DNA from 3 places in the Streptomyces paromomycinus genome. Region 3 is predicted to be linked to each of the others. Evidence: riboswitches for the same ligand, from Rfam matches in the RefSeq annotation. Region 3 holds a riboswitch; each other region holds the start of a gene.
What was found. Region 3 has a riboswitch for cyclic di-AMP ahead of OEIGOIKO_RS37830 (C40 family peptidase). Riboswitches for the same ligand answer to the same signal wherever they lie in the genome.
Positions count from the first base shown of each region.

Region 1: linked by a shared signal. The riboswitch ahead of OEIGOIKO_RS10715 (M23 family metallopeptidase) and the one ahead of OEIGOIKO_RS37830 (C40 family peptidase) in region 3 are both predicted to bind cyclic di-AMP.
Region 2: linked by a shared signal. The riboswitch ahead of OEIGOIKO_RS25100 (transglycosylase family protein) and the one ahead of OEIGOIKO_RS37830 (C40 family peptidase) in region 3 are both predicted to bind cyclic di-AMP.

Region 1 is NZ_BHZD01000001.1:2,680,047-2,686,976, reverse strand. It holds gene OEIGOIKO_RS10730 (M16 family metallopeptidase) at 1-805, shown strand, start outside; gene OEIGOIKO_RS10725 (M16 family metallopeptidase) at 826-2,193, shown strand; cyclic di-AMP (ydaO/yuaA leader) riboswitch at 2,560-2,714, shown strand; gene OEIGOIKO_RS10715 (M23 family metallopeptidase) at 2,728-3,525, shown strand; gene OEIGOIKO_RS10710 (GntR family transcriptional regulator) at 3,756-4,448, shown strand; gene OEIGOIKO_RS10705 (HPr family phosphocarrier protein) at 4,754-5,035, opposite strand; gene OEIGOIKO_RS10700 (bifunctional acetate--CoA ligase family protein/GNAT family N-acetyltransferase) at 5,376-6,930, shown strand, end outside.
Region 2 is NZ_BHZD01000001.1:5,859,848-5,866,777, forward strand. It holds gene OEIGOIKO_RS25080 (LysR family transcriptional regulator) at 1-828, shown strand, start outside; gene OEIGOIKO_RS25085 (DUF6479 family protein) at 937-1,335, shown strand; gene OEIGOIKO_RS25090 (cytochrome P450 family protein) at 1,477-2,742, shown strand; gene OEIGOIKO_RS25095 (LysM peptidoglycan-binding domain-containing protein) at 2,989-3,999, shown strand; cyclic di-AMP (ydaO/yuaA leader) riboswitch at 4,252-4,422, shown strand; gene OEIGOIKO_RS25100 (transglycosylase family protein) at 4,424-5,128, shown strand; gene eno (phosphopyruvate hydratase) at 5,507-6,787, shown strand.
Region 3 is NZ_BHZD01000001.1:8,905,419-8,912,348, reverse strand. It holds gene OEIGOIKO_RS37845 (hypothetical protein) at 20-325, opposite strand; gene OEIGOIKO_RS37840 (ATP-dependent Clp protease proteolytic subunit) at 806-1,441, shown strand; gene OEIGOIKO_RS37835 (hypothetical protein) at 1,449-1,754, shown strand; cyclic di-AMP (ydaO/yuaA leader) riboswitch at 2,227-2,391, shown strand; gene OEIGOIKO_RS37830 (C40 family peptidase) at 2,395-2,868, shown strand; gene OEIGOIKO_RS37825 (DUF6328 family protein) at 3,014-3,619, shown strand; gene OEIGOIKO_RS37820 (hypothetical protein) at 3,797-4,360, shown strand; gene OEIGOIKO_RS37815 (ATP-binding protein) at 4,409-4,837, opposite strand; gene OEIGOIKO_RS37810 (helix-turn-helix domain-containing protein) at 5,148-6,041, shown strand; gene OEIGOIKO_RS37805 (DUF397 domain-containing protein) at 6,051-6,287, shown strand; gene OEIGOIKO_RS37800 (8-amino-7-oxononanoate synthase) at 6,374-6,930, opposite strand, start outside.

The DNA of each region.
Region 1 (6,930 bases), 6.2 Mb from region 3:
GGCCGACCTGGACGCCGCCTCCCTGGAGGACGCGCGGGCCTTCTTCCGTACGTACTACGCGCCCAACAACGCGGTGCTGTCGATCGTCGGCGACATCGACCCGGAGCAGACTCTCGCCTGGGTGGAGAAGTACTTCGGCTCCATCCCGGGCCACGAGGGCAAGCAGCCGCCGCGTGACGGCTCCCTCCCGGACGTCATCGGCAAGGAGCTGCGCGAGGTCGTCGAGGAGGACGTCCCCTCCCGCGCCCTGATGGCCGCCTACCGCCTCCCGCACGACGGCACCCGTGAGGCCGACGCCGCCGATCTGGCCCTGACGGTGCTCGGCGGCGGCGAGTCCTCGCGGCTGTACAACCGCCTGGTGCGCCGTGACCGTACGGCCGTCGCGGCGGGCTTCGGCCTGCTCCGGCTGGCCGGCGCCCCCTCGCTGGGCTGGCTGGACGTGAAGACCTCCGGCGGCGTCGAGGTCTCCGGCATCGAGAGTGCCGTGGACGAGGAACTGGCCCGCTTCGCCGAGGAGGGCCCCACCCCCGAGGAGATGGAGCGCGCGCAGGCCCAGCTGGAGCGCGAGTGGCTGGACCGGCTCGCCACGGCCGCCGGGCGCGCCGACGAACTGTGCCGGTTCGCCGTCCTGTTCGGCGACCCGCAGCTCGCCCTGACCGCCGTGCAGCGCGTTCTGGAGATCACCCCGCAGGAGGTGCAGGAGGTCGCCAAGGCCCGGCTGCGCCCCGACAACCGCGCGGTCCTCGTGTACGAGCCGACCGAGCCGACCGCCGCCGAGGACAACGACGAGGAGGCGGCCCAGTGAGCGACGCCGTCAGCAGCACGATGACCTTCCACCCGCAGCCGGCCGGCGGCGACCCCAAGCCGTGGGCCTTCCCGGCCCCCGAGCGCGGCCGGCTCCCCAACGGGCTCACGGTCCTGCGCAGCCACCGTCCCGGCCAGCAGGTCGTCGCCGTCGAGATCGACATCGTCGCGCCCCTGGAGGCCGAGCCGGCGGGCCTGGACGGCGTCGCCACCATCATGGCGCGCGCCCTGTCCGAGGGCACCGACAAGCACGACGCCGAGGAGTTCGCCGCCGAGCTGGAGCGCTGCGGCGCCACTCTGGACGCGCACGCCGACCACCCCGGCGTCCGGGTGTCCCTGGAGGTCCCGGCCTCCCGGCTGGACAAGGCGCTCGGCCTGCTCGCCGACGCCCTGCGCGCCCCCGCCTTCCCGGACGGCGAGGTCGAGCGCCTGGTGGCCAACCGCCTCGACGAGATCCCGCACGAGCTCGCCAACCCGGCCCGGCGCGCCGCGATGGCCCTGTCCAAGGAGCTGTTCCCGGCCGACTCGCGGATGTCGCGGCCGCGCCAGGGCACCGAGGAGACCGTCACCCGTATCGACGCGGCGGCCGTGCGGGCGTTCTACGAGGCCCATGTACGCCCCGCCACGGCCACCGCCGTCGTCGTCGGCGACTTCACCGGCGTCGACCTCGACGCGGCCCTCACGGAGACTCTCGGCGCCTGGACGGGGTCGCCCGCCGAACCGGTGAAGGCCAGCCCGATCACCGCCGACGACACCGGCCGGGTCGTGATCGTCGACCGCCCCGGCGCCGTCCAGACCCAGCTGCTGATCGGCCGGATCGGCGCCGACCGGCACGACCGCGTCTGGCCCGCGCAGGTGCTCGGCACGTACTGCCTCGGCGGCACCCTCACCTCCCGCCTGGACCGGGTGCTGCGCGAGGAGAAGGGCTACACCTACGGCGTGCGCTCCTTCGGGCAGGTGCTGCGCTCCTCGGCCGACGGCGACGGTGCCGCGATGCTCGCCATCAGCGGCTCGGTGGACACCGCCTCCACCGGCCCGGCGCTGGAGGACCTCTGGAAGGTGCTGCGCACCCTCGCGGCGGAGGGCCTGACGGACGCCGAGCGCGACGTCGCCGTACAGAACCTCGTCGGGGTCGCGCCGCTGAAGTACGAGACCGCCGCGGCGGTCGCCGGCACCCTCGCCGACCAGGTCGAGCAGCAGCTCCCGGACGACTACCAGGCCCGGCTGTACGAGCGGCTGGCGGCCACCGGCACGGTCGAGGCGACCGCCGCGGCCGTCAACGCCTTCCCGGTCGACCGGCTGGTGACCGTCCTGGTGGGCGACGCCGCCGAGATCGAGGAGCCGGTCAAGGCGCTCGGCATCGGAGAGGTGACGGTCGTCAAGGGCTGAGGAGCGTCACCGGCACGTCGCGCCGGCACGCCATCCCGGTACGTCACGGCGGCACGCCACCCCGGCACGCCGCGTCGGCTCGTCTCCGGCGCGGGGCGGCCGGCCGGCGGCCCGAGGGGCCCGTGGGGCCGACGGCGGCCGGTGATGGCTGACGGCCCGTGACCCGGGCGTGTGACGAACGGTCACATAAGGGATCCAGTGGTGCGCAGGCGCCACTGGATCTTCTATATGTCCCAATTGTTGGGGGTGGTTGCACGGTGCCCGTGTGGCGTACGGCACAAATTCGGAGTTCTGTTTGCCGATTGAAAGTGGCCCCGTTTAGCGTCGATCCGGCTGTCCGCAGGATCACCGCCGCAACCGCGGCACGGACAGGCATCGCCGAGTCCCCGTACGGCGCGAGCCAGGGGAGCCGGGGACCCATGTCCCTTGGGGTGAATCGGACGCCTTCCCGGAGGCGCCCGTAGGAGACCTTCCTGCTCCGAACCCGTCAGCTAACCCGGTAGGCGAGAGGGAAGGAAAGGACACAGTCAGCCCATGGCGTTCACCCGTGCCACCGGGAAGCACCGTGGTCCGAGCCGCAGCGCGCGGACGACCCGTAACCTCGCCGGCATAGCCACGCTCGCCGCGTCCGGCGTCATCGCCTCCGTCGCCTCCCCGGCCCTGGCGGCCGGCAACCCGGACGACGCGGGCAGCCACGACACCGGCCTGCACCACGCCGTCGTCCTCGGCGACGAGCTCGCCGAGCAGATCGAGGCGCAGGCCGACGCGCAGCAGGAGGCCGCCGAGGCCGCCGCCGCGCAGGCCAAGGCCGAGGCCGAGGCGCGCAAGCAGGCCGAGGAGGCCAAGCGCCAGGCCGAGGCCGAGGCCAAGAAGGAGCGCGAGGCCAAGGAGCGCGCCGCCCGCGAGGCCGAGCGCAAGCGCCTGCTCATGTACGTCGCGCCGATCGACGGCTCCTACGTCTCCACCAGCTACAAGGCGTCCAGCGGCCTGTGGTCCTCCGGCAGCCACACCGGCATCGACTTCCACGCCTCCTCCGGCACCACCGTCCACGCCGTCGGCTCGGGCACCGTGGTCGAGGCCGGCTGGGGCGGCGCGTACGGGAACAACGTCGTCATCAAGATGAACGACGGCACCTACACCCAGTACGGCCACCTGTCGTCGATCAACGTCTCGGTCGGCCAGACCGTGACCCCGGGCCAGCAGATCGCCCTGTCGGGCGACACCGGCAACGTCACCGGGCCGCACCTGCACTTCGAGGCCCGCACCTCGGCGGAGTACGGCTCGGACATGGACCCGGTCGCCTACCTGCGCTCGCACGGCGTGAACGTCTGACGGACATCCGTCCCGCTCGTCACTCCCGTCGCACCCGTCCCCCGTACGGTGCCCCGGCCCCCGCGGCCGGGGCATCCGCGTTTCCGCCCGTGCGATACCTGGCCAAAAAATATCCATGAATGCGCCACGGCCGTCGGATATCCGGTTCCTGTCGCATAGAGTCACGTCGAAAGTCGCCGTCCGGCGGCATTTCCGGAAGTTCCCAGCGGATTACGGCGGAGGCACAGGCGATGCGAGGTCCCCTTTCCGCGCATGTGGTGTGCACGGCGATCCGCGACGACATCGTATCCGGCGTCCTCGCGCCGGGCAGTCGCCTCATCGAGGAAATGCTGGCAGGCCGTTACGGGGTCTCCCGTGTTCCCGTACGCGAGGCGCTGCGCACGCTGCAGTCGGAGGGCTTCGTCGTCATCCGGCACCACGCGGGTGCCTGCGTGGCCGAGCCGACCGAGCGGGAGGCGGCCGACGCCCTGGACATCCGGGCGCTGCTGGAGCCGCTCGGCGCCGCGCGCGCCGCGGCCCGCCGCACCGCGGCGCACATCAAGGTGCTGCGCGGCGTCGTACGGCTGGGCCGCGAGCGCGCCCGGCACGGTCACCGCGCCGAGCTGCGCCAACTCGACGGCTGGTTCCACGAGACGCTCGCCCAGGCGTCCGGCAGTACGGGCCTGGCGGCGCTGCTCACCCAGGTACGGCGCAAGATCGACTGGATGTACGTGGTCGAACTCCCGGCCCGCGACGAGCGCTCCTGGGAGGAGCACGGGGCGGTGCTGGACGCGGTGAGCCGCGGGGACGCCGAGCGGGCCCGCGCCCTGATGGCGGCGCACATCGAGCGCTCGCGCCCGGCGTACCGGCTGCGTCCGGTGGTCCCGGGGCCGGCGGTGAGGGGTTCGAAACAGACCGTAAACACGACGCGCGAACGGAATTAACAGGCGGGCCGTATACAAGCGGTAGGCGATTTCGCCGGGGCACCGGCAAGAGTTCCGGTGCGGCGTTGCAGGCTGCGGGAAAGCGCGGATGAATTGCCGCGTGAATTTGCCGGGGTGCAGTGGAATGGTGGGGGAGGCGCGGCGGGAATTCCTCGGCGTGCCCGTAATGATGGCGCGCGGATTTCCGGGCCGCAGGGCGCCGCCCATCGGCCGTGACATACGGCAGCGTACGAAAAACGGCCCCGCCTCGGCGCCGGTGAAGGCTACCGCGGCGGAGCCGCGAACACAGTGACCCGCGAAGCGGTTCAGACGGTCTCCGGGAGCTCCTCAAGGCCCTCGGCGACCAGCTTCGCGAGGCGGTCGAGCGCGGCGTCGGCGCCCTCGGCGTCGGAGGCCAGCACGATCTCCTCGCCGCCCTGGGCGCCCAGGCCCAGCACGGCCAGCATGGAGGCCGCGTTGACCGGGTTGCCGTCGGCCTTCGCGATCGTCACGGGAACCCCGGCGGCGGTGGCCGCACGGACGAAGATCGAGGCGGGGCGGGCGTGCAGACCCTCGGCCCAACCGACATTGACGCGGCGCTCAGCCATGGTGTTGCCCTTCAAGTCGTAACGGTTGTCTAGACCAGTGTCTCATGGCGCCGGGAGTGCTCCGGCAGCCCGAGGCGGCGCCGTGGACGGCGCTTTCCGCAGGCCGGAGGCACGCTACCGGCGGATCTCCGGCGTACGCCCGCACCGTCCGCCATCCGGGACCACGTCGTCCAGGCCCCACCCGGCCCCTCCTCCCGAGCCCTTCCGCCGCCGCTCCCGCCGCCCGGCCCCGCCGCCCGGCCCCGCCGTCCGGGGCCGGCCGTCCCGGCCCAGCCTGCCCCGGCCCGCACGGGCCCGCACACCGAGCCGGTTGTCAGTGGCGGGCCGTACGCTGTCCCCCATGCAGAGCCCGTCGGACAGCGTCTACCCGGCCCACTGGGAAGCCGATGTCGTGCTGCGCGACGGCGGCACCGCGCGCATCCGTCCCATCGCCCCCGACGACGCGCAGCGCCTGGTCTCGTTCTACGAACAGGTCTCGGACGAGTCGAAGTACTACCGCTTCTTCGCGCCCTACCCCCGCCTGTCCGACCGCGACGTGCACCGCTTCACCCACCACGACTACGTCGACCGGGTGGGCCTGGCCGCCACCGTGGGCGGCGAGTTCATCGCCACGGTCCGCTACGACCGCATCGACGACCGCGGCCGCCCCGCCAAGGAACCGGGCGCCGACCAGGCCGAGGTCGCCTTCCTCGTGCAGGACGCCCACCAGGGCCGCGGGGTGGCCTCCGCCCTCCTGGAGCACATCGCCGCCGTCGCCCGGGAGCGCGGCATCCGCCGGTTCGCGGCCGAGGTGCTGCCCGCCAACACCAAAATGATCAAGGTTTTCACGGACGCCGGGTACACCCAGCAGCGCACCTTCGAAGACGGCGTGGTGCGCCTGGAGTTCGACCTGGAGCCCACCGAGCAGTCCATGGCCGTCATGCGCGGCCGCGAGCAGCGCGCCGAGGCCCGTTCCGTGCAGCGCCTGCTGGCGCCCGGCTCGGTCGCCGTCATCGGCACCGGCCGCGCCCCCGGCGGCGTCGGCCGCTCCGTCCTGCGCAACCTCCTCGACTCCGGTTACCCGGGCCGGGTGTACGCGGTCAACAACGCCTTCCCCGAGGGCGGCGCCCGCCTCGACCCCGAAGGGGTGCCCGGCCACCGCTCGGTGCCCGAGATCCCCGAGCCCGTGGACCTCGCGGTGCTCGCCGTCCCCGCCGCCCAGGTCCCCGACGTGGTCCGTGACTGCGGCGAGCACGGCGTTCGCGGCCTGGTGATCCTCTCCTCCGGGTACGCCGAGTCCGGCCCCGAGGGACGCGAGCGACAGCGCGCCCTGCTGCGCCAGGCCCGCTCGTACGGCATGCGGCTCATCGGGCCGAACGCCTTCGGCCTGCTCAACACCGCGCCGGACGTCCGGCTGAACGCCTCCCTCGCCCCCCAGATGCCCGGCGCCGGGCGCATCGGCCTGTTCACGCAGTCCGGTGCGATCGGCATCGCCCTGCTCAGCGGACTGCACCGGCGCGGCCCCGGCGACGGCTCGATCGCCGGCATCTCCACCTTCCTGTCGGCCGGCAACCGCGCCGACCTCTCCGGCAACGACCTGCTCCAGTACTGGTACGACGACCCCGCCACCGACGTCGCGATCCTCTACCTGGAGTCCATCGGCGACCCGCGCAAGTTCATGCGGCTCGCCCGCCGTACGGCCGCCGTCAAGCCCGTCGTCGTCGCCAAGGGCGCCCGCCACACCGGCACCGCGCCGCTCGGCCACACCGTCCCCACGGTCCGCATCCCCGACAGCACGGTCTCCGCCCTGATGCGGCAGGCCGGCGTGATCCGCGTCGACACGGTCACCGAGCTGATCGACGCCGGGCTGCTGCTCGCCTCCCAGCCGCTGCCCGCCGGCCCGCGCGTCGCCATCC
Region 2 (6,930 bases), 3.0 Mb from region 3:
CGGCTCTTCCACCGGACCAGCCGCAGCGTGCGGCTGACGGCCGCGGGGGAGGCGTTCGTGCCGGTCGCCCGGCAGGCGCTGGAGGCGGCCGAGCGGGCTCGCGCCGAGGTGGAGGCGGCGGCCGGCGAGGTACGCGGTCGGCTCGCGGTCGGCGCGATCTCCACCGTCGCGGCCGTCGACCTGGCCCGCGAGCTGGGCGCCTACCGCGCCCGCTACCCGCAGGTACGCATCAGCCTGCGCACGGAGATGAGCGAACAGCTCATCGACCAGGTCCGGCAGGGCGCGCTGGACGTCGCCTTCGTCGGCCTGGTGCCCGGCGCCCGCAGTCCGGGCGTACGGGAGCGGGCCCTGGCCCACGGCGAGCTGGTCGCCGTCGTACCGCCGGACCACCCGCTGGCGGGCCGTGACTGGACGGACCTGCGGCGGCTGGCCGAGGAGACCTTCGTGGACTTCACGGCCGGGTCGGCGGCGCGCCGCCAGCGGGACGACGCGTTCCGCGCGGCGGGTCTGACGACCGAGGTGGCCTTCGAGGTGACCACCGTGGAGTTCCTGGCCAAGCTGGTCCGTGCCGGGCTCGGCATCGGCATGGTGCCGCTGGCGTTCGCCGCGGAACTGCCCGGACTGAGCGTGGTGCGCGTCCCCGACGCGCCCGCCCGGGTCGAACGCGTCGTCTGGAGCGCCCGCGGCCCCTCCCCGGCGGCCGCGGCCTTCCTGCACGCCCTGGGGGTGGACCCCGACGGGCCGGACCCGGGCTCCGGTGTACGCGGGCCGGACCCGGGACCGGCCGTACGCGAGCCGGACCCGGGCTCCGCCGTACGGGGGACATGAGTCCCGGCCCCGAGCCGGTGACCAGGGCGTTCGCGCGGGTACCGGCCTGCGGGCCGGGCGCCGCGGCCGCCCGCGCATCGTCGCCGCCCACCCGGGTACCCGGGTCCAATGACAGCAACGATCGCTTCGACCACACCGGCCCAGGACGGCACAGCCGTCCAGCAGGCCGTGGACCTCACGCGGGACATGGTCGTCGGCACCGGTCCGCTGATCGCCGGGATCGTCATCGTCGCGGGGCTGATCCTCGCCGTGGTCTACGGCAGGCGCCGCCGGGACCGTGAGCCCGACCCGCCCGAGCCGGAGACCCAGCCGACCCCGCCCAAGAACCCGACCGGGTACGAGAGCGAACTGCGCGACCCGAACGAGGTGCCGCGCGACGGCGACCACCGGCTGACCCCGCACGAGCTGCCCGACTACGGCAACGCCCCCACCCGGCACGGCGCCGACCAGGACCGCGAGCGCAAGCGCTGGCAGGACGGGCACAGCGGGTCCTTCGGCGGGGGTTAACGTCGAGGGGTGCGACCGCAGACTCCTTTCCCCGCCGGTTCCCCCGCCGGTTCCCCCGCCGATTCCCGCGCCGATTCCTCCGACGGTCTCCCCGCCGGCGAGCGGCCCGCCGACCCCGCCGGGGCCGGACCCGGCTGCCCGGTGACCGGCCCCGCGGCCGCCCCTGCCTGTCCGGAACTGTTCACCTGGGAGTTCGCCTCCGATCCGTACCCGGCGTACGCCTGGCTGCGCGAGCACGCGCCCGTGCACCGGACGCGGCTGCCCAGCGGCGTCGAGGCCTGGCTGGTGACCCGGTACGCGGACGCGCGGCAGGCGCTCGCCGACACCCGGCTGTCGAAGAACCCGGTGCACCACAGCGAGGCCGCGCACGGCAAGGGCAAGGTCGGCATCCCCGGCGAGCGCGGCGCCAACCTGATGACCCACCTGCTCAACATCGACCCGCCGGACCACACCCGGCTTCGCCGGCTGGTCTCCAAGGCGTTCACTCCGCGCCGTATCGCCCGGTTCGCGCCGCGCGTACAGGAGCTGACCGACTCCTTCATCGACTCCTTCGCGGAGCGCGGCGCGGCCGACCTCATCCACGAGTTCGCCTTCCCGCTGCCCATCTACGCCATCTGCGACCTGCTCGGCGTCCCGCGCGAGGACCAGGACGACTTCCGCGACTGGGCCGGGATGATGATCCGGCACGGCGGCGGGCCGCGCGGCGGCGTCGCCCGGTCGGTGAAGAAGATGCGCGGCTATCTCGCCGAGCTGATCCACCGCAAGCGCGAGTCGCTCGGCGACGAGGGCGCCGACGACCTGATCTCCGGCCTGATCCGCGCCTCCGACCACGGCGAGCACCTGAGCGAGAACGAAGCCGCCGCGATGGCCTTCATCCTCCTGTTCGCGGGCTTCGAGACCACCGTCAACCTCATCGGCAACGGCGTGTACCAGCTCCTGCGCCACCCCGAGCAGCGCCGGCTGCTCCAGAAGGCCGCCGCCGAGGGCGACGAGGGGCTGCTCGCCACCGGCGTCGAGGAGCTGCTGCGCTACGACGGCCCGGTCGAGCTGGCCACCTGGCGCTTCGCCACCCGGGACCTCACCCTCGGCGGGCAGCGGATCGCCGAGGGCGACCCGGTCCTGGTCGTCCTGGCCGCCGCCGACCGCGACCCCGAGCGCTTCCCGGGGCCGGACGTGCTGGACCTGTCCCGCCGCGACAACCAGCACCTCGGGTACGGCCACGGCATCCACTACTGCCTGGGCGCGCCGCTGGCCCGCCTCGAAGGGCAGACCGCGATAGCCACCCTGCTGACCCGGCTGCCGGACCTCCGGCTCGGCGCCGACCCGGACGATCTGCGCTGGCGCGGCGGTCTGATCATGCGCGGGCTGCGCGCCCTGCCGGTGGAGTTCACCCCCGTACCCAGGTGATGCCGCACCCGTGCAAAGAGGGCGTCCCGCCCCTCCGTACGGGGCCGGGAGCCTGTTCGTACATGACCACCCGTCAGACCGTGACCTGCGCGTGATCTCCGCTACACCGGCTTGTGACGGACGGGCCGTCCCGCTACTTTCAACCGTTTGAAAGGCCGGGGCGGGCGGCGCGGCAGCGCACGGGCCACGCAGCCGACGGCGCCGGCCTCTCGACGACAACTCAACCGCCGCTCGAAAGGCAACCGCATGCGCTCCGGGAACGGCCGTCACCGACGCCCCCGCCAGGCTCCGGCCATCTTCGTCACGGCGGGAGTCGCCGGCGGCGCCCTCGCCATGCCCCTGCTCGCCGCGAGCAGCGCCGAGGCCGCCGACGCGGCCACCTGGGACCGCGTCGCACAGTGCGAGAGCAGCGGGGTGTGGAGCGCCAACGGCGGCAACGGCTTCTACGGCGGGCTCCAGCTCACCCAGGACATGTGGGACCGCTACGGCGGCCCGTCGTACGCCTCGCGCCCCGACCTGGCCAGCCGGTCGCAGCAGATAGCCGTCGCCGAGTCGATCCTCGCGGCGCGCGGCCCCGACACCTGGCCGAGCTGCGCGGTGAACGCGGGACTCAAGCAGGGCGGCAGCGGGCCGGACGTCGACCCGGGCGGCACGGCGACGCCGTCCCCCGAGCCCTCCTCGCCGTCCCCGTCCACTCCGCCGCCCTCCGCCGAGCCGTCGAAGCCCTCCGAGCCGTCCGGGACGCCGGAGTCCGGCGGTACGCGCACCCCGGAGCCGAAGCCGTCGCCCACCGGCCCGGCCGGCACCCCGGACCCGTCCCGTACGCCGGACCCGTCCGGCACGGGCCGTACGCAGGACCCGTCGCGGCCCGCCGACCCGGCCGACGGCGCCTCCACGAGCCCCACCACGCCCCCGTCGCAGGGCAAGCACCGCGGCCGGCCCGCGGAGCAGCCCGGCACGGGCGCGGACGCGGGTACGGGCGCGGACACGGGCACCGGTACGGGCGCGGGCTCCGGCGACGCGGGCCGGTCCGGCGGGGGGCACCCCTCGCGGGGCGGCGACGCGCACCGTACGGACCCGGGCGCGCCAGGTGACTACACCGTGCGGCCCGGTGACAACCTGTCAGCCATCGCCGAGGACCGCGGGGTCGACGGGGGCTGGCCGGCGCTCTACGCGGCCAACAAAGGCGTCATCGGGGGCGATCCGGACCTTATCCACCCTGGTCAGCGCCTTGAGCTGGACGGCAAGCAGGGATAGTTCGTGAGGCTTTGCCCGCTTTGGTGAAAGTGAGACATGGATCTCGTTCGGGACTGCGGTGACCGTCCCGCCCGTTGTTTCCAAACCTGCGGCGACCTGCGGAAATGTGATGATCCTGTGATGTCTGGGGGCCAACTGGCCTCAGATGTAGGGGTTTGAACCCGCGGGGTGTTCCTGTTTACCGTCTTCATCGCTCGCCAAAGCGGGCCCTTCGATCACACGCCGAATCCTGCCGGTGGTCGGAGGTCACTCGACGCGAGAGCGCCGAAGGCAGGAGCGGGGGACCCAAGGTAAGCGCCGGCCCCGCCCGCGGAAGCGGGTCCAACCGGCTAGGGGTGAAGCCATGTGTGAAGCACACACGGCCGGGCAACTCACATGGCCCGAACCCGACAGCTCACCTCGCAGGCGTCGGTGAGGAACAACCATGCTGAACACCAAGGGCAAGCACCGTCGTCCCTCCAAGGCCGTCCGCGTCGCCACGCTGGCGGGCGTCGCCGGTGCCGCTGTGGCCGTCCCGCTGATGGGCGCCACCTCTGCCTCCGCCGCGGGCAACAACTGGGACGCCGTCGCCCAGTGCGAGTCCGGTGGCAACTGGTCGATCAACACCGGTAACGGCTACTACGGTGGCCTGCAGTTCTCGAACTCCAGCTGGGCCGCCGCCGGCGGTACCCAGTACGCCCCGCGCGCCGACCAGGCCAGCAAGAGCCAGCAGATCGCCGCGGCCGAGCGCCTGCTCGCCATCCAGGGCCCGGGTGCCTGGACCTGCGCCGGCGGCCACCTCGGCCAGGGCAACGCGAACGCCAAGGCCGACGGCGGCTCGTCGCAGGGCAGCTCGCACAAGTCGCACAAGACCTACAAGTCGCAGCGCTCCTACTCCGCCCCGCAGAACACCTCGCGCTCCGAGGCCCGCAAGCAGGGCGAGGAGCTGGCCCGCAAGACCCCGGCCCCGGCCCAGAAGTCCACGCCGAAGTCGAACCCCGAGGGCAACTACACCGTGAAGTCCGGTGACACCCTCGCCAAGATCGCCGCTTCCCACGGCAAGAACTGGAAGTCGGTCTACGCGAATAACAAGTCCGTCATCGGCGGCAACCCCAACCTGATCTTCCCGGGCCAGAAGCTGGCCGTCTGAGCCGGCCGAAGCCCTGAGAGATCCCGGGTGACCGAGGCACTCCGTACGTACGGCGGTACGTACGGGCGGCCCGGCTCCCGGGGGGCCGCTCACCGCCTGTGTCACGGCCCCGGGAACCCGCTCTTCCCGTGAGACCGCCCCGTCACGGCGCCTGTCCCCCGCAGGCACCGCGGCGGGGCTTCTCCCTTTCCCCCGCCCGGCCGCCGGGAGCCACCCCGTCCGCCGACTTCTCCCTTCAGCGAACATTGCACCCATACGTCCTGTGAACAGGGGCTTTGCGGGTGTATTCGTCCCGAGGACCGGGCTGGCGGCGAGCGGAACCCCCGGAGGCCGTTAGGCTCGTGCTGCAGAACTCCAGACACCCATGAAGGAGACAACGTGCCGTCCATCGACGTCGTCGTAGCTCGCGAGATCCTCGACTCGCGAGGCAATCCCACGGTCGAGGTCGAGGTCGGCCTCGACGACGGCAGCACCGGCCGTGCCGCCGTCCCGTCCGGCGCCTCGACCGGCGCCTTCGAGGCCATCGAGCTGCGTGACGGTGACCCGAACCGCTACCAGGGCAAGGGCGTGGAGAAGGCCGTCCTCGCGGTCATCGAGCAGATCGGCCCGGAGCTGGTCGGCTACGACGCCACCGAGCAGCGCCTGATCGACCAGGCCATGTTCGACCTGGACGCCACCGACAACAAGGGCTCGCTCGGCGCCAACGCCATCCTCGGCGTCTCCCTGGCCGTCGCGCACGCCGCCTCCGAGGCCAGCGACCTGCCGCTGTTCCGCTACCTCGGCGGCCCGAACGCCCACGTGCTGCCGGTGCCGATGATGAACATCCTGAACGGCGGCTCGCACGCCGACTCCAACGTGGACATCCAGGAATTCATGATCGCCCCGATCGGCGCGGAGTCCTTCTCCGAGGCGCTGCGCTGGGGCACCGAGGTCTACCACACCCTCAAGAAGGTCCTGAAGGGCAAGGGCCTGGCCACCGGCCTGGGCGACGAGGGCGGCTTCGCCCCGAACCTGGGCTCCAACCGCGAGGCCCTGGACCTGATCCTCGAAGCGATCAAGGAAGCCGGCTACACCCCCGGCCAGGACATCGCGCTGGCGCTCGACGTCGCCGCCTCCGAGTTCTACAAGGACGGTGTCTACGAGTTCGAGGGCGAGCAGCGCACCGCCGAGCAGATGACCTCGTACTACGAGGAGCTGGTCGGCGCCTACCCGCTGGTCTCCATCGAGGACCCGCTGTTCGAGGACGACTGGGCCGGCTGGAACGTCATCACCGAGCGCCTGGGCTCCAAGGTGCAGCTGGTCGGCGACGACCTGTTCGTCACCAACCCGGAGCGCCTGGCCCGCGGCATCGAGGAGAACTCGGCCAACGCCCTGCTGGTCAAGGTCAACCAGATCGGTTCGCTGACCGAGACCCTGGACGCCGTCGAGCTGGCCCAGCGCAACGGCTTCAAGTGCATGATGTCGCACCGCTCCGGCGAGACCGAGGACGTCACCATCGCCGACCTGGCCGTCGCCACCAACTGCGGCCAGATCAAGACCGGTGCCCCGGCCCGCTCCGAGCGCGTCGCCAAGTACAACCAGCTGCTGCGCATCGAGGAGATCCTCGACGACGCGGCGGTCTACGCGGGCCGCTCCGCCTTCCCGCGCTTCAAGGGCTGACCGGCCCGGCAAGGGCTGACCGGCCCGGAAAAGGCTGACCGGCCCGGCCAGGGCTGACCCCCGCGGGCCGCGAACGGCCCCGGAAGCCGTGAATACGTACGTCCCCGGCAGCGGTCCCGTACCGTTGCCGGGGACGTACGTGC
Region 3 (6,930 bases):
TCGGTACGCGCCAGGACACTCAGGTGGCGGTGGTGCGGTCGGTGGGCTCGCGGCTGCCGCACTTGGCCAGGCCGCGACTGATCATGTAGCCGACGGTCAGCAGCGTGACGTAGAACCACGCCTGGTCGGCGGGGAAGCGGTCCACACGGGAAGCGTCGCCGCCGACGACGGCGGAGGCGACCAGGACCGCCACGACGGCGGCGACGTAGACGAAGAACTCGGTGCTCTTGAACGCGGGCTTGGTCTCCGTGCTCGCGTGCCGCTCGGCGCGGGCGGCCCGGGAGCGGCCGGATTCCGGATAGCCGGCGGATGAAGCGGTAGCCATCGCGTCCTCCTGGACTCGGTTCGGCCCGAGGAGCTCGGGTCCGTCCGGCGGGTACCCGGGCGGTCCGGTGCGGAACGGCGCTTTCCGTACGGGCGGATTCCACAGAACTCCTTTGGCCAGGGGCCCGCGCGCCAGGTGTCGCTTCGTGCTGCCCGGCGGGACTGCGGCAGCGGACGCGCAGGGCGGCGGAGCAGGTCAGGGCACACCGTCACGCCGGGCCGGCGCCGGAGCGCCCGGGGACTTCGGCCGGAACGCTGCACCGGCGGCGCGCTCCCGGCCGGGCCCCGGACACCCGGCCTTACGGGCCGTCATGTGCACCGGGAGCGAGTCGACCTGACAGCCCGTGAGCTTTTCGCTTTCAGCGAGCAGCCCTATCCGCCCCGCCGAAGGCATTGCTTTCGCCCGGCGGGACGTGCTCCCATCTAGCTCTGCGTACGTCCTGTACATTTTTTACAGACGCTCAGGAAAGAGGAGCTCCCCATGAACGGCCCCCAGGCCCGATACGTCCTCCCGGAGTTCACCGAACGCACCTCCTACGGGGCCCGGACCATGGACCCGTACTCCAAGCTGCTCGGCGAGCGGATCGTCTTCCTGGGCACCCCGGTCGACGACGCCGCGGCCAACGACGTGATCGCCCAGCTCATGCACCTGGACTACGACGCGCCCGGCCGGGACATCTCGCTCTACATCAACTCCCCCGGCGGCTCGTTCACCGCGATGTCCGCGATCTACGACACGATGCAGTTCGTCGGCTGCGACATCGAGACGGTCTGCCTCGGGCAGGCCGCCTCCGTCGCCGCGGTGCTGCTGGCCGCCGGCGCGCCCGGCAAGCGCCTCGCGCTGCCGGGCGCGCGCGTCCTCGTCCGTCAGCCCTCGTTCGACGAACCGGTGCAGGGGCAGGCCGACGACCTCCGCATCCAGGCGGACGAACTGCTGCGCATGCGGGCCCTCCTGGAGGGCCTGCTCGTACGGCACACCGGCCGGCCTCCCGAGCGGATCACCGAAGACCTCGAACGCGAGAAGGTCTTCAGCGCCGAGGCCGCCATGGAGTACGGCCTCATCGACGGGCTGACCCGCAGCCGCAAGCAACACCCCGCGACACCGGGCGCGAGGTGAGCCCGGGATGTGGCCGCCCGAACTGCCGCCGCTGCCGGCGCTGACGCGCGCCGAGGGGGAGGTCATCGACAGCTACCTGGCGGTCCTGGACCTGCTGGGCCGCATCAACCCCGCCCGAGGTACGGACACGTACGGCGGTCTCCGCGCCGCGCAGGCCCTGGTCGGCAAGACCACCGCGCTGCGGGACGCGTTGGCGCTCATGCACGACCGGGGCGAGAGCGAGCTCCACGCGGCAACGCTGGCGCAGGCCCTGCGCGTACTGGACGGTGAGCGCCGCGCACGGCTGATCTCCGTACCCCCGCCGCGAAGTTGACGCACCGCGTCCCCGACCGGACGGGGACGCGGGCGCCTTCCCTTCCCGTCCCTGATGCACCAGGGCCCCCACCCGTCCCGCGCGGCACACGCCGGGCAGGGGAGACAGGGGCGGCCAGGAGGTGCCGGAGCACCACAAGGGCCCACCCGTTCGGCGACACGGCGCCCGATCGGGCTCGCCCGAACGGCGTAGCCCCGGGGTCGTGTGCGGTGCCACACGGCTTGCGCGACGTACGTACGTGTCGCCCGGAACGTGACGTTCCGGGGCTGGTACGCGGGTCCGCACCCGTCGCGGGCCTCCCCCGGAACGACGTCCGTCCACCCGAACGGCGCAAGCGTGACCAAGCTCACATACAGCCGTTTCTGCTCGGAATCCGGGCGCGAGATGCGCAACGATCGCTTCGACGACAAGCCCCCGCCACAGCGGTGGGGCGGTCCGGGCGGACGCCCAATCCTGCCGCCGTACCGGATGTCTGGCCGATGCGCCTGGACCGGCAGGAGCGGAGGACCCGAGCACGACGGGACCGCCGGCCACCACGGCCGGACGGCCTCTTGGGGTGAAGTCGTCACCACGACCGGGCATCTTCGCCTGCCCGAACCCGACAGGTACTCCTTCGCAGGCGGCTGACGAAGGGTTGCGCATGACTGCGCGTACCAGCACTTCCCCTCTGCTGGCGCGGGCCGGAGTGATCTCCTTCCTCGCCCTCGCCACGGTCGGCGGGACACTGGTCGTACCAGGAGCCACCGAGGACGCGGCAGCCGCGTCCACCTCGGCCTCGGCACTGCGGATCGCCGCTTCCAAGAAGGGAGCGCCCTACAAGTACGGAGCCAGCGGGCCACACCGCTTCGACTGCTCAGGACTGACGCTGTACTCGTTCAAGCGGGCCGGGAAACGGCTGCCGCGCACCGCGGCGGCCCAGTACAACCGCACCCGGCATCTGTCGGCGTCCGCGCGCCGCGCCGGTGACCTGGTCTTCTTCCACTCCCGCCGCGGCATCTACCACGTGGGGATCTACGCGGGGGCGGGCAAGATCTGGCACGCGCCCAAGCCCGGCACCGTGGTGCGGCTGGAGCGCATCTGGTCACGCAGCGTCTCGTACGGGCGGGTGCGCTGACCGCGCGGTCCCGCCAGGGCGGTGCGGGACCCCGTGCGGCCACGAGCCCCGCCCCGCCCGCACCCGGGTGCGTACGCGGGCGCAACTCCCGCACGCCCGTGCGCGTTCGAGGAGTGATCAACGCGTCCGCGGATACCCGCACGCAATGGCCCCCCTCACCGACGAGCACCGGAACGAACTGCCAGGACGCCCCGAACTGCCGGGAACGGGCGAATCGTCCGAGTCGCACCGGCCACCCGGTTCCGCCCGGTACGCCGTGTGCGCGGACCGCAACGAGACGCCCCTGGAGCGCTACGACCGCAACTTCGGCGAACTGCTCCAGGAGCTGCGTGTCCTGCAGACCGGCGTGCAGATCCTGTTCGCCTTCCTGCTGACGCTGGCGTTCACCCCGCGCTTTGTGTCTCTGGACGCCACGCAACGCGCGTTCTACGTGGGCACATTACTGCTGGCAGTACTGGCGACGCTGCTGCTCACCGCGCCTGCCGCGGTGCACCGGGTGCTGTTCCGGCGGCGCGCGAAGGGGCTGATCGTGGAGGTCTCCGCACGGCTGACGGCAGCCGGGATGGCGGTCCTCGCACTGGCGCTGGCCGGTGCCGTGCTCCTCGTCGTCGACGTCGTACTGGGGCGCGGCGCGGGAGTGGTGGCGGGTTCGGTGACGCTGGTGACGTGCGGCGGCCTGTGGGCGCTGCTGCCCCGCGTACTGGGCCGTCGGAACGGGCACATCAAGCCGTCGGCTCGCGACTCCTCCTGAACGCCAGGGGGCCCGGGGGTGGCCTCCTGGGGCGGCGCTTCGGGAGCGGTGCCGTCGAAATCATTTGTGACCTGGTCGTCCTTGCTTTGCCGGCGGAGAACCGATGGAGTCTCCTCAGCACGTGAGGAGACCCATGCACAGGCACCTGCCCCAGCACACGCACACCAGGACCGACTCGTGAACCTGCGCGGACTTCTGCGCCGCCGCTCCCCCGCCACGCACTGCCCGGCCTGCGGCAGCACGGACGTGCTGTGGGAGGACGAGGGTGTCTACGGCGCCGGCGAACTGCTGTGGTGGTGCGCCTCCTGCCTGCATCAGTGGCATCCGGGCGACCTCGGCACCGGGGCGGACGGGGGTTCGGCAGCTCCCGCGAACGGCGCAGTATCGGTCCTTCCCACGCAGCCGACAGCAGCGGTTCCCCCGGCGAACCCCGCGACACCGACTCCTGCCGCGCCTCCCGCGCCATCCGCACCCCCTGCCGTCCCACCGCCCCCGCTCCAGCCCCCACCGAACGCTCCCGGCCCCGTCCCCGCCCCGGCCACCGTCGCCGAACGGGTGATGCACGCCGCCGGGCTGATCCCGCTGGGTCCCTGCCCCGGCGCCTACGAGCCGTGGCCGTGCCGCTGCGCCCGCTGCGGCCGCGCGACCAGCCCCACCTACCGGCAGGTGCGGGACGAGGGCGTGGGCTGTGCCTGCAGCACGGGCCGCCGTCGCAAACCGCGCTTCCTCACCAGACCCTGAAAAACCGCCCGATACCCGCCCGGCATCCTCCGTCGGCCGATTCCGCCGCTACGGCAGGAACAGCTTCCACGGCAAGGTGATCCAGACGGTCTTGCCCCCGGCCGCGGTGGGTTCGACCGTCACCTGTCCGCCGGACTCGGCGGCGAGGAAGCGGACGATCACCATGCCCCGGCCGTTGTCCTGCTGCACGGCGGCCGGCAGCCGCTTCGGCCAGCGCGGATGATCGTCGGTGACACCGACCCACAGCCGTTCGTCGCGGTCCAGCCGGACGTCGACGGTGAACACCGGTGACTGCCCGAACGTGTGCTGCACGGCATTGGTGGCGAGTTCGGAGACCATCAGCCGTACGGCATCGGCGGTCTCCGTCCCGTCCGGCAGGCCCCATTCGGCCAGTACGTCCATGACGTACCTGCGGGCCTCCGCCACCGACACCGGTGCGCTGGGCAGCGTGAGTGAGGATTCCTGGTGGTCTGCCATCGCGACGCCGTCCCTTTCCCACCGAGGCTCGACTCCGGCCCGCCGCCGAAGGAAGCCGCCCTCGCGTGCGGCCTCCCGGGCCCTTTCCGGTCCCTTCGGCCCCGGCCTCGGACTGCTCATGTGCCCCAGCCTGCCACTCATGCTGCGGTGGTGACGTGTCATCCACCAAGAAGTGCATATATCTGTCGCCCGAAGCGGTGAACTCTGCTACGCGAGACCGTATTTGCGCGGCACACTGTCGGATCGGAACCGGCCATCAGGGAGCGGGCGCATCCGCGGCGCACCTGAGGAGACGTACGGAGGGAGCGGTATGCGGTACGGGCCCGCGGTGCGCCGCCGCAAGCTGGGCGCGGAGTTGCGGCGGCAGCGGACACTGGCCGGATTCACCAGTGGTGAGGCGGCCCGGCTGGTCGGCTGGCACCAGTCGAAGGTCAGTCGCATCGAGACCGGGCGCAGCGGCGCCCGGCCGGCCGACGTCGAACTGCTGCTGGACGCGTACGGCGTGCGGGACGCGGAGCTGCGCGCGCTGCTGGCGGCGCTGTGCGGGGGCGGCACGCAGGGTGGTGACGGCGGCAACGGGCGGCCCGGCTGGTGGCACACCTACCGTGACCTGTTGCCGCCGGAGTACCGGGACTTCATCAGCCTGGAGTACGGGGCGTCCCGGGCGCGCACGCTGGAGACGACGGTGGTGCCCGGCCTGCTGCAGACGCCGGACTACGCGCGGGCGGTGACCCGCGCCACGCTGTCGGACCTGCCGGCGAAGCAGGTCGAGGAGCTGGTGGAGGTGCGCATCGCCCGCCAGGAGGTGCTGCGGGGCGAGCGGCCGCTGGAGCTGTGCGCGGTGCTGGACGAGGCGGTGCTGCGCCGGGAGGTCGGCCCGCCCGGGGTGATGGCCGCCCAGCTGCGGCACATTCTGGACGTGGGGCAATTGCCGCATGTGCTGCTACAGGTACTGCCCTTCGCGTCCGGTGTGCACATCGGCATCACCGGCCCTTTCGTTATCTTTTCATTTCCGCTCACTTCTGACTTGGATGTGGTTGTTCTCGACCATTTGACGAGTAGCCTCTACTTGGAGCAGAAAGCAGACCTCAGGGCGTACAGCGATGCGTTCGACATGCTGCGGGGGCGCGCCCTCTCGTGCGACAAGTCAGCGCAATTCATCGCCCGGATCGCCGAGACCTCGTGGGCCGGCTCCGGCGTCTGAGGAGGCACCATGTCACTCCTGCCCGGGCACGACCCGGTCCGCACCGTGCCGCACGGCGCGCGCTGGCGGCGCAGCAGCCACAGCACCGCGATGAACAACTGCGTCGAGACGGCACGCGTCGGCTCCGGCCTGCTCGCGGTACGCGACTCCAAGAACACCGCGGGCCCGGCGCTGCTGTTCACCACGGCGGCCTGGCGGTCCTTCGTCGGCGAACTGTCCGACGGCCGCTTCGCCAAGGTCGGGTGAGCCGGCCACGGGGCGACGGGACCGCACGGCCGGCCCTGGCAGGTGACCGGCCCTGGCAGATGACCGGCCCTGGCAGATGACCGGTCCTAGCAGGCAGCCGGCGCCGTCCGTACGACGGTCCGGACCGCTTCCCTCGCCTGCCGGGGGGACAGGTCGGCGCGGGCCGTCAGGCGCAGCCGGGAGATGCCGTCGGGTACGGACGGCGGCCGGAAGCAGCCGACCACGAGGCCCGCGTCCCGGCAGTCGGCGGCCCACCGGACGGCCAGTTCCGGCGAGGGCGCCCGTACGGACACCACCGCGGCGTCCGGGCGGACGACCGTCAGCCCGGCGGCACCGAGCCGCTGGTGCAGTTCCGCCGCCACCGCGCGGACCTGGGCGGCGCGTTCCGGCTCGCGCCGCAGCAGGCGCAGCGCCGTCCGGGCGCCGCCGGCCGCCGCCGGGGCCAGGCCGGTGTCGAAGATGAACGTCCGTGCGGTGTTGACCAGGTGCTCGATCACCCGGGCCGGGCCGAGGACCACGCCGCCCTGGCTGCCGAGCGACTTCGACAGGGTGGCGGTGGCGACCACGTCCGGGTCCCCGGCGAGCCCGGCCGCGTGCACCGCGCCCCGCCCGCCGTCGCCGAGGACGCCCAGGCCGTGCGCGT